3 regions of the Arthrobacter sp. NicSoilC5 genome follow, and region 3 is predicted to be linked to each of the others. Evidence: riboswitches for the same ligand, from Rfam matches in the RefSeq annotation. Region 3 holds a riboswitch; each other region holds the start of a gene.

Region 1 (3,181 bases), 1.9 Mb from region 3:
ACCTCAACGCCGATTAGTGCAGAACGCATCTGCAGGAATGCACATTAAGGGCTGTGCGCCAGGCGGCGCCTAGACCAGGAAGCTGTTCCGCAGCCGGCCGCCCAACTGCCCGATCTCGGTGAGGAACCCGTCGTGCCCGATCGGTGCCTGGATGACATGGACGTCCACGTCCCCGGGCAGCGCCTGGGCCAGTTCGTGGGACTGCGACGGAAAATAGAGCCGGTCCGAGTCGACGGCGGCCACGAAGAACCGTGCCGTGGAGGCGGCGAGGGTTTCGGTCAAGGTTCCCCGTCCCCGGCACACATCGTGGCTCATCAGTGCCTCGGTCAGGGCGATATAGCTGTTGGCATCGAAGCGCTTCACCAGCTTGTTGCCCTGGTGGTCCAGGTAGCTTTCCACCTGGTAGCGGCCGCGGGAGGCAAGAACTTCCCCCTGCAGGGGCGACTCGGGCGCCTGGGGTGCCCGGCCGAAGCGGCCTTCCAGTTCGGCAGCCGACCGGTAGGTGATGTGGGCGATGCGCCGGGCGAGCGCCAGCCCGTCTTCCGGGCACGGACCGCCGTAGTAGTCCCCGCCGTTGAAATTGGGGTCCTGCCGGATGGCCAGCGTTTGGGCCTGCGCGAAGGCAATCTGTTCGGCAGTACTGGCGGCTCCCACGGAGATCACCGCGCAGCGCTGCACCCTTTCCGGGTACGTCACCGCCCATTCCAGGGCGCGGGCGCCGCCCATGGATCCGCCGAGGACGGCGAACCAGCTCTTGATGCCCAGCTGGTCCGCGAGCCTTGCCTCGGCAACGGTGCTGTCGCGCAGCGTGACGAGGGGAAACCTGGAGCCCCAGGGCTTTCCGTCCGGCGCGGGCGATGACGGGCCCGTAGATCCGTAGCAGCCGCCAACGATATTGATGGACACCACGAAGAAGCGGTCCGTGTCCACGGGAGCGCCGGGGCCGGCCAGCTGTTCCCACCAGCCTTCTTCGTCGGTGTCGCCGCGGGTCACGTGGGTGCTGCCGGTCAGCGCATGCTCGATCAGGATGGCGTTGCTGGCGTCCGCGTTGAGCGTCCCCCAGGTTTCGTAGGCCAGGGTGACGTCCGGGAGGTATCCCCCGGCTTCGAGTTCCAGTCCCCCGATGGAGGCGTAACGGACGATTCCGTGTTGGGGGATGGTGGTTCGGGCGACGGTAACCGTCATGGCAAGACCTCTTCTACGCGCTTGCCTGCCGTCGTCTGACCGGCAGGCCAGGTCCTCACCCGGGGCACCCCACCGCGGATGGAGGGTTGCCGGCCAGCAAGCCGGGGCTGTCACTGGCACTCATGACCTGGTTCGAGTGTACGAAACACCCCCCACTCCAGGCCAAGAGTATGACTGGTTGTGACTTCCCGGTTCGCCGGCCGGCACATGCTGCGACGCTCGCGTTTGGGGCTACGCGTCGGCGCCCTTGGCTGCCCGGAAGCCTGCCTCCAGGTCGGCCAGGATGTCGTCGATGTGCTCCAGGCCAACGGAAAGCCGGACCAGGCCCGGGTGCACGCCGGCCACAACCTGCTGCTCCGGCGAGAGCTGGCTGTGCGTGGTGGACGCGGGGTGGATGACCAGGGAGCGGACGTCGCCGATGTTGGCCACGTGGGAATGCAGCTCCAGGGCGTCGACGAAGCGCTTGCCCGCCTCTGCCCCGCCGGCCAGGTTGAAGGCCACGACGGCGCCCGTCCCCTTGGGTCCGTACTTGCGGCCACGCTCGTACCAGGGGCTGGAGGGCAGCCCCGCGTAGGCGACGGATTCGACGTCGTCCCTTGCCTCCAGCCAGCGCGCCACTTCCGTGGCGTTCGCAACGTGGCGCTCCACCCGCAGGCTCAACGTCTCCAGGCCCTGGGAAATCAGGAACGCGTTGAAGGGCGAGACGGCTGAGCCGAGGTCGCGCAGCAACTGCACACGGGCCTTGAGGATGTAGGAGAGGTTGGCGCCGAGTGCGCCGCCTTCACCGAGATCGCGGGCGTAGACCAGGCCGTTGTACGTGGGGTCCGGGGTGTTGAAGCCGGGGAACCGCTCCGGATCCTTGCCGAAATCGAACTTGCCGGAATCGACGATGACACCGGCGATGGCCGAGCCGTGGCCGCCCAGGTACTTGGTGGCCGAGTGCAGGACAATATCCGCACCCCACTCCAGCGGGCGGATCAGGTACGGCGTGGACAAGGTGTTGTCCACAATGAGCGGAACCCCGGCCTGGTGGGCCACCTCGGAGATGCCTTCAATATCCAGGACGTCCTGGCGCGGGTTGGACACCACTTCACCGAAGAAGAGCTTGGTGTTGGGCTGCACGGCATCGCGCCACTGGTCCAGGTTGTCCGGATCGGCCACGAAGGTCACCGAGATGCCGAACTTCTTCAGCGTGTGCGCAAACAGGTTGTAGGTTCCGCCGTAAAGGCTGGGGCTGGCCACGATGTGGTCGCCTGCCTCGGCGATGTTCAGGACAGCGAAGGTTTCGGCGGCCTGCCCGGAGCTCAGCAGCAGCGCGGCCAGGCCTCCTTCGAGGCTGGCAATCCGTTGCTCGACGGCATCCTGGGTGGGATTGCCGATGCGGGTATAGATGGGCGCAAGTTCAGCCAGGGCAAAACGGTTGGCGGCGCTTTCAGCGCTGGGAAACACGAATGACGTGGTCTGGTAGATAGGCAGGGCGCGGGCCCCCGTGGCGCTGTCCGCCGCCTGGCCTGCGTGGATCTGGCGGGTTTCGAAGGACCATCCGTTGGACATCCAAATCTCCTTTGACATGGGCCCGGCATGCTCACCGGCAGTACGGGCCGCGCTTGCTCCCGGCTGTTGCCGGGGAGCCAGGTCTTCACCCGGGGCACCCCACCGCGGATGGAGGGTTGCCGGCCAGCGAGCCGGGGCTTGGCGCTGGCACTCATGACCTGGGCCCAGTCTAGGAACCGGACGGTTGCCGTGGACAGCATTGTGACGAACATGGTCTTCCGGCCACTGTCTCGGCCGAATAACGGGGGCGCCGGGCGCCACAAATACTAGTAAGGGTGCCCTTAGCTGAGAGCCTGATCACAAAGTGCCAAGATGTTCGCATGCGCATGGATCACGTCTCTTACGCCTGTGAACACGATGGCCTCGCGGCCACTACCGAACGTATTGCAACTGCCCTCGGCGTTGAGGCAGTGAAGGGTGGCGTACACCCCCGCTTCGGAAC
Region 2 (3,181 bases), 950 kb from region 3:
AACCGGTTGGCTTCGGTTCCGTGCGCCACGATGACGGAGGCACGGGGCACCAGGGCCAGGAACTTCAGCAGCGGCTTCAGGCCTGCCTGGATCTGGTCGGGAGTGAACTTGCCGTTGGGCTCACCGGGAACGTGCCAGGGGTGGACGTTCCACGGCATCACGAACTCGGGGCGCAGGCCCAGCTTCCACTGCAGTCCCAGCATGCGGGTCGCGGCGTCCTGGTCCCCGGCCGTGATGAACCCGGACGGGTCCGCCTCGCCAATGTTGGAGAACAGGCTGATGATGCGGCATTCCTCCACGTCGTGCATGGGATCCACATAGGGGACCACGGTTCCGGGCTTGGTCTCCTGCAGGGAATCGCAGAGCTCGTTAACGGCAGCAACGCTGGGGTCGTAGCGGCGGCTCATGAGCTGTTCGTGGAATGTTTCGGGTGCCAGGGCTGTCATGAAGTGCTGGTTCTCCTGCGGGGATTGGCGTTGCTGCCGCCACGGAAACGGGCACGCGGGGGCGCGACACATCAGCGGCGGTTGATTGGGGTGGGCCGATTCCTGGTCGGCCTTACCCAGTTTAGCAAGCCCCGGGAAACGAAACGCCGGTCCCGTGCACCTGACTCAGCCAGGGCACGGAACCGGCGGGTTCCCGCTTCGCCTCCCGCAGCTACCAGAGGCGGCTGGTGGCCCGGCGGGCGCCCTCGCCGAGGGCCTCCAGCTTGGCGAAGGCGATCTGCGGGTGGACCCGCCCGCCCAGGCCGCAGTCGGTGGAGGCGATGACATTCTCACGGCCCACGACGTCGGCAAAGCGGACAATGCGGTCTGCCACCAAGTCCGGGTGTTCCACCACGTTGGTGGCGTGCGAGACGATGCCCGGGATGATCACCTTGCCCTCGGGGAGCTTGGTGTCCTCCCATACCCGCCATTCGTGTTCGTGGCGGACGTTGGCAGCCTCGAAGGAGTAGGCGCCGGCGTTCACCTGCAGCACCGATCCGATGATGTCGGCGAAGGGGATGTCGGTGGTGTGCGGACCGTGCCAGGAACCCCAGCAGACGTGCAGCCGGATCTGTTCCTGGGGCAGGTCGCGGAGGGCCCAGTTGGTGGCCTCGACGCGCAGCTGGATGAACTTCAGGTAGTCCTCCAGGGAGGGCTCGGGATTGATCTGGTCCCAGCTCTCGGCCAGGGACGGATCATCGAGCTGCACGGTCAGGCCGGCATCGATGATCGCCTTGTATTCCTCCCGCATAGCATCGGCGCAGGCGTAGACAAGTTCCTCATCCGACTTGTAGTACTCGTTGGCCACGCGGGCGCAGGAGCCGGGAGAGAGGGACGCTACGAAGCCGTCCGACAACCCGGCCGCTGCGAGGCCGGTCTTCAGGTTCCTGATGTCCGATGCCACCAGGTCCTGGCCCGTGTAGGTCAGGGGTCCGGCGATCTTGGGCTGGGTCACGCTCTTGCGGTGGGACAGGATGCCCGAGGAGGGGTCGTTGTAGGCCTCGTTGAACGCCTGCCGGTCGCGCCGGTCAGGGAATGAGGTCAGGACAATGTTGCCGGGCGAGGAGCGGTGCACCTGGGCATCGGCCCAGCGGTCCACGTTGGTTGGCTCCAGGCCGCCCAGCCGTGCAAAGGAGTAGTTCCACCAGGCGCCGTAGTCCACGGAGCTGGACATCGTGTGCCCGTATTCGCCGTCGTTGGGAATGTCGATGCCGAGGTCCTTCTGGCGCTGGACCACCTCCACCACGGAGGCCTCCAGGAGTTCCAGGAATTCAGGGGTGATGCCGTCGGTTTCCTTGGCGGCATTGGCGGCGATGAGTTCCGGGGTGCGGGGCAAGGATCCCGCGTGGGTGACGCGGATGTGGTCGGTGTTCAGGGACATGCTGGAATCTTCCTTTCCATCGGTCCTGGCAGTAGCACCTTCGGCCGGCAGGAATCCTGCTGGACCGTGGTTGCTGCGGCGTCATCGAGCCAGGTCTCTCGGCCGCTCCGGATGGTTCACTCTCACATAAATCCAGATGCCTGCCCCGGGGCAAGTCTGAGCCGCTTTATGTCGCGACGGGCTGCCCGGCGGCTTTCCTCGCCGTCTCCGGAGCCCTGGCGCTGGCCGTCGTAGCAGGACCTGCCCCGCTGGCACACGCTGTGGGCGAAGGCCCCACCTACGACGGCAACGGCCAGATCACCACGTCCAAGCTCGCCACGTACGAACAGATGGTCTCGTTCCTGAAGGACCAGGATGCCCGCCAGCCGGCAATGGAGCTGGAGGTCATCGGGCAGACGGTCAAGGGGCGCGACATCCACGTGGTCAAGTACATTTCGGACCCCGCCAAGCCCACCATCCTGTACCTGACCCAGCAGCACGGCAACGAGCAGCTCACCACCGAGGGCGCCATGGAGTTCATTAAGCACCTGGGGACCGGCAAATCCGCGGACATCCTCAAAGGCGTGAACATCCTGGTGGTGCCCATGCTCAATGCGGACGGCGCCATGGGTGACGTGAACTTCTCCCTGGACAATTACCTCGCCAAGGGGGACCGGCACCTCACCCGCTACAACGCCGAGGGTGTGGACCTGAACCGCGACCACGTGGCCAAGGTCCAGCCGGAGACCCAGGCGCTGCACAACAACGTCATGCGCAAATACCGGATCGACTACATGATCGACCTGCACCACCAGGGCACCCGGGCGGAGCGTGACGGCAAGCTGGTATCCGGCTCCATCCTGTACCCCACCACCCCCAACGCCGACCCCGCCGTCGTCGAAAAATCCAAGCAGCTCGGCGCGGTGGTCTTCAACAACGTCGACTCCACCGGCTGGGGACACCTGGGCAAGTACCAGGGCGGCAGTGCCGAAACCATCAGCCGCAACGGCATCTCCGTGGAGTACGGCATCGCCACCCTGCTCTTCGAGATGCGCGGCATGTCGGACCACTATTTGGACGGCTATGCACTCGGACAGCGCAGCAACGGCTACCTGATCAAGCAGACCGTCACCACGCTGACCTCCACGGCCGCGGCCATCGCGGACGGGTCCATTGCCGACGCCGACACCTCCTTCTGGAACACGCTCGCCGAACAGACGTCCCGGCCCGCCGGGGAGGCGGAGGACGAATAGGCGGCACCGGCCGCCGCGGCCTTTTGGCAGAAAGGACCGCGGCGGGCCACAACAGTGGACAAAGTGCCCCATCGGCTAAACTT
Region 3 (3,181 bases):
GTAGACGATCACGTCGGCGCCGAGGTCCCCGCAGCGCTGCAGCAGGGGAGTGGCAAAGACGTTGTCCGCCACTACGGTGGCCCCGGCCGCGTGCGCCAGTTCGCTGACGGCGGCGATGTCCACGATCTCCTGCATGGGGTTCGACGGGGACTCGAAGAAGACGGCGGTGGTGGGCTTGGACAGGGCTTCGCGCCACTGGTCCAGGTCCGGGCCGTCCACGAAGACCGTCTCCACACCCCAACGGGGCAGGATCTCGTTCAGGATCACAAAGCACGAACCGAACAGTGACCGGGCGGCCACCACCCGGTCGCCCGCAGCCAGCAGGGCGCCCAGCGCGGTGAACACGGCGGACATGCCCGACGCCGTCGCGAAGCATGCTTCGGTGCCTTCGAGCAGCCTGAGCCGTTCCTGGAAGGTGGCCACGGACGGGTTGCCGTAGCGGGAGTAGACAAAGCGCTCGTCCTCGCCGGTGAAGGCGCGTTCGGCTGCCGCGGCGGATTCGTAGACGAACCCTGAGTTCAGGAAGATGGCCTCGGATGTTTCCTGGAAGTTGGAGCGGTCCAGGCCTCCGCGGACTGCCTGGGTGTCGGGGTTCCAGCCGGGGGCGTCTGGGTTGAAGGTCACTTAGTTCTTTCCGAGGTTGGTGGGGAGGCCGCGGTTCTTCCAGCCATTGACGGTCCGCTCGCCATAGCGGTCGGGCTCGCCTTCGAAGCCCTCCAGCACGCTGTACGCGGTGAAGCCGGCCTGGGTGGCGGCAGTCGCGGCCGCGATGGACCGTTGGCCGGACCGGCACAGGAACAGCAGTTCCGCGTGGGGATCCTCCGGCGCCTGCTCCTGGAGGTCCTTGACGAAGTCCGGGTTGGGGATGCCGCCGGGGAAGGTCCACTGGATGAACAGGGGATCGTTGTCCGTCGCCTTGGTGTCCGGGATGCCGATGTGGGCCCATTCGCCCTCGGTGCGGACATCCACCAGGATGGCGCCCTGCTCCAGCTTGGCCCAGGCTTCCTGCGGCGTCAGGTCTCCCGCGTAGCTCATGCGTGGCCCTCGCCGTCGAACTCGCCCTCAAATTCGGCATCGAGCTGGTCCACGGCGGTGGCCACGGCGGCGTCGGCTGAAGCGATCGCGGCCGGAAGGACGATTGCCTGCGCCACGATGACGGTGGTGCCGTTGAAGGTCGCCGCCGGGCTGCCGTGCAGGACGTAGCCATCGGCGAGTGCAGCGGAGATCCGCTCACAGAATTCACGGTTGTCCGCGCCCGTAATCAGGCGGTAGGACAGTCTTTCGTCAGGGGCGGGTGCGTCGGACACGACGGATCTCCTTCTCTCACGCTTGCAGCTCGAATCGGTCGATATGCCGAGTATTCACCTGAGGCACCCCGCCGCGAAAGGGAGGGTTGCCGACCGGCAAGTCAGGGCTTGGCGCCGGTACTCATTACTCCCCAAAAACGTAACACCTGCCGCGCCCGGCCGCATCGCCGCCGTCGTCATGTTCCGTAATTGAGCCGTCCGCGTCACGGCACGGGTTATGCCCATGGGCCGATAAAGTTCTTACCGGGGGCGCCGCCCCGTATCCAGAGCAATGAGTACCGGGGGGTCCTTGTCAGCATGCGGGCACACGTATCGCACCACCACGCCGCCATCCGGCGAAACCGTCCGCGATCCATCGCAGCCTTTTTCGCCGCGGCGTTCATCGCCCTCCTGGCCCTGGTGGTCCCGGCGGGCCCGGCGCACGCGGCGCCTGCTGCACCGGACAAGGGCAAGCCGTGGCTGGGGGCGGTCCTCGAGTGGGGCGAGGATACGGCCGCGGGCTTCAGCGACAGGCTGGGCGCCGGCCCCGCCGTCTTCGGCCACGACATCACCATTCCGTACCGCGAATCGGAGCGGAATGACATCGACGGCTTCCTGCAGCAGACTGCAGCCAAAGGCGCCCACGCCCTGCTCACGGTGAAGCCGTCGGTGCCCCTGGACCAGCTCGGCCCCGCGGAGGCGGAAGCGTTCGCAGCCCAGGTCCGCGACCTGACATCGGGGTTCAAGGGCCAACTGCTGGTCCGGTTCGCCCCCGATATGAATGCCAGCTGGGTGGCCTGGGGCCAGCAGCCGGCCACGTACCGGCAGGCCTTCCAGGCCGTGGCGGCAGCCTTCAAGAAGGACGACGGCGGCCGGGCCGCCATGGTGTGGGCGCCTTACCTGGGCAAGGACTACCCCTTTGAACGGAACCGGAATGCCCCGCAGCCGGGAAGCGACGGGTTTTCCCTCCTGGATACGAACGGGGACGGGACCTGGAACGGAAGCGACAGCGCCTATGCCCCCTACTACCCGGGCGATGACGCCGTGGACTGGGTGGGCCTGACCGCCTATCACGACGACACTGCCGGCGGGGCCGCCGTCAACACGACGCCGCGTCCGGGCGAACTCCAGGAGATGCTGACGGCCTCCGGCGGCGAAAACTTCTACGGCACCTACGCCGAGGGACGCAAAAAGCCTTTCCTCCTCCAGACTTCGGCCTTCTACAGCCCTGCGTCCGGTGGGGCGCCCGAGGCGGACATCAAGACGGGCTGGTGGGACCAGGTGGTGGCCACTGCCACGTCACCCGCTTTCGCCGGGACGGCCGCCGTGGTGTGGGACGAGCGGACCAGCACGCGGGATACCGGCGTGGCAAGTATAAGCTGGCTGCTCACGGGAAGCCCGGATATTGCCAAGGCCGCCCTGGACAGGCTGAAGGCATCGCCGATGGTCACCGGCCCTGTCACGGATGTGGCGTCCACGGGCACCTACGTGCGGGCCAACACGCTTTCCGGCGCCGCCCCCTGGACCGTTGGTGCCGCCATGGTCATCCTCCTGGTGGCCCTGTGGCAGGTTCCCCGCCGGATCAACACCGCCACGTCCTGGAGCTACCAGGACCCTTCCACCAGGGATTCGCGGGTGGACCTGCTGCGCGGACTGGCCATTGTCTTTGTGGTGGTCAACCACTTGGGCATGGCCTCACTGTTCCAGCTGCTCACCCAGGAGGCGGTGGGCTTCGTGTCAGGCGCGGAGCTGTTCGTCCTGTTCTCCGGCCTGGTGGTGGGCATGGTGTACGGGCCCAAGGCCAAGGAGGACTTCGGCCGGGTGGTGGACCTGACGTCCCGCCGGGCCGGGAAGCTCTACGTGACCGCCCTGGCCGTGCTGATCGGCGTCTTCCT

Evidence for each region. Region 3 has a riboswitch for S-adenosylmethionine ahead of LDO22_RS12275 (DUF1737 domain-containing protein). Riboswitches for the same ligand answer to the same signal wherever they lie in the genome.
Region 1: another riboswitch for S-adenosylmethionine. It lies ahead of LDO22_RS20740 (homoserine O-acetyltransferase); the one in region 3 lies ahead of LDO22_RS12275 (DUF1737 domain-containing protein).
Region 2: another riboswitch for S-adenosylmethionine. It lies ahead of LDO22_RS16720 (cobalamin-independent methionine synthase II family protein); the one in region 3 lies ahead of LDO22_RS12275 (DUF1737 domain-containing protein).

Annotation. Positions count from the first base shown of each region.
Region 1 covers NZ_AP024660.1:4,479,298-4,482,478, reverse strand. The annotation lists gene LDO22_RS20740 (homoserine O-acetyltransferase) at 70-1,185, opposite strand; SAM riboswitch class IV at 1,198-1,313, opposite strand; gene LDO22_RS20735 (bifunctional o-acetylhomoserine/o-acetylserine sulfhydrylase) at 1,417-2,739, opposite strand; SAM riboswitch class IV at 2,784-2,898, opposite strand; gene LDO22_RS20730 (VOC family protein) at 3,060-3,181, shown strand, end outside.
Region 2 covers NZ_AP024660.1:3,553,779-3,556,959, forward strand. The annotation lists gene LDO22_RS16715 (uracil-DNA glycosylase) at 1-446, opposite strand, end outside; gene LDO22_RS16720 (cobalamin-independent methionine synthase II family protein) at 658-1,866, opposite strand; SAM riboswitch class I at 1,880-1,984, opposite strand; gene LDO22_RS16725 (M14 family zinc carboxypeptidase) at 2,082-3,098, shown strand.
Region 3 covers NZ_AP024660.1:2,607,470-2,610,650, reverse strand. The annotation lists gene LDO22_RS12285 (O-succinylhomoserine sulfhydrylase) at 1-624, opposite strand, end outside; gene LDO22_RS12280 (rhodanese-like domain-containing protein) at 625-1,035, opposite strand; gene LDO22_RS12275 (DUF1737 domain-containing protein) at 1,032-1,307, opposite strand; SAM riboswitch class IV at 1,321-1,436, opposite strand; gene LDO22_RS12270 (OpgC domain-containing protein) at 1,605-3,181, shown strand, end outside.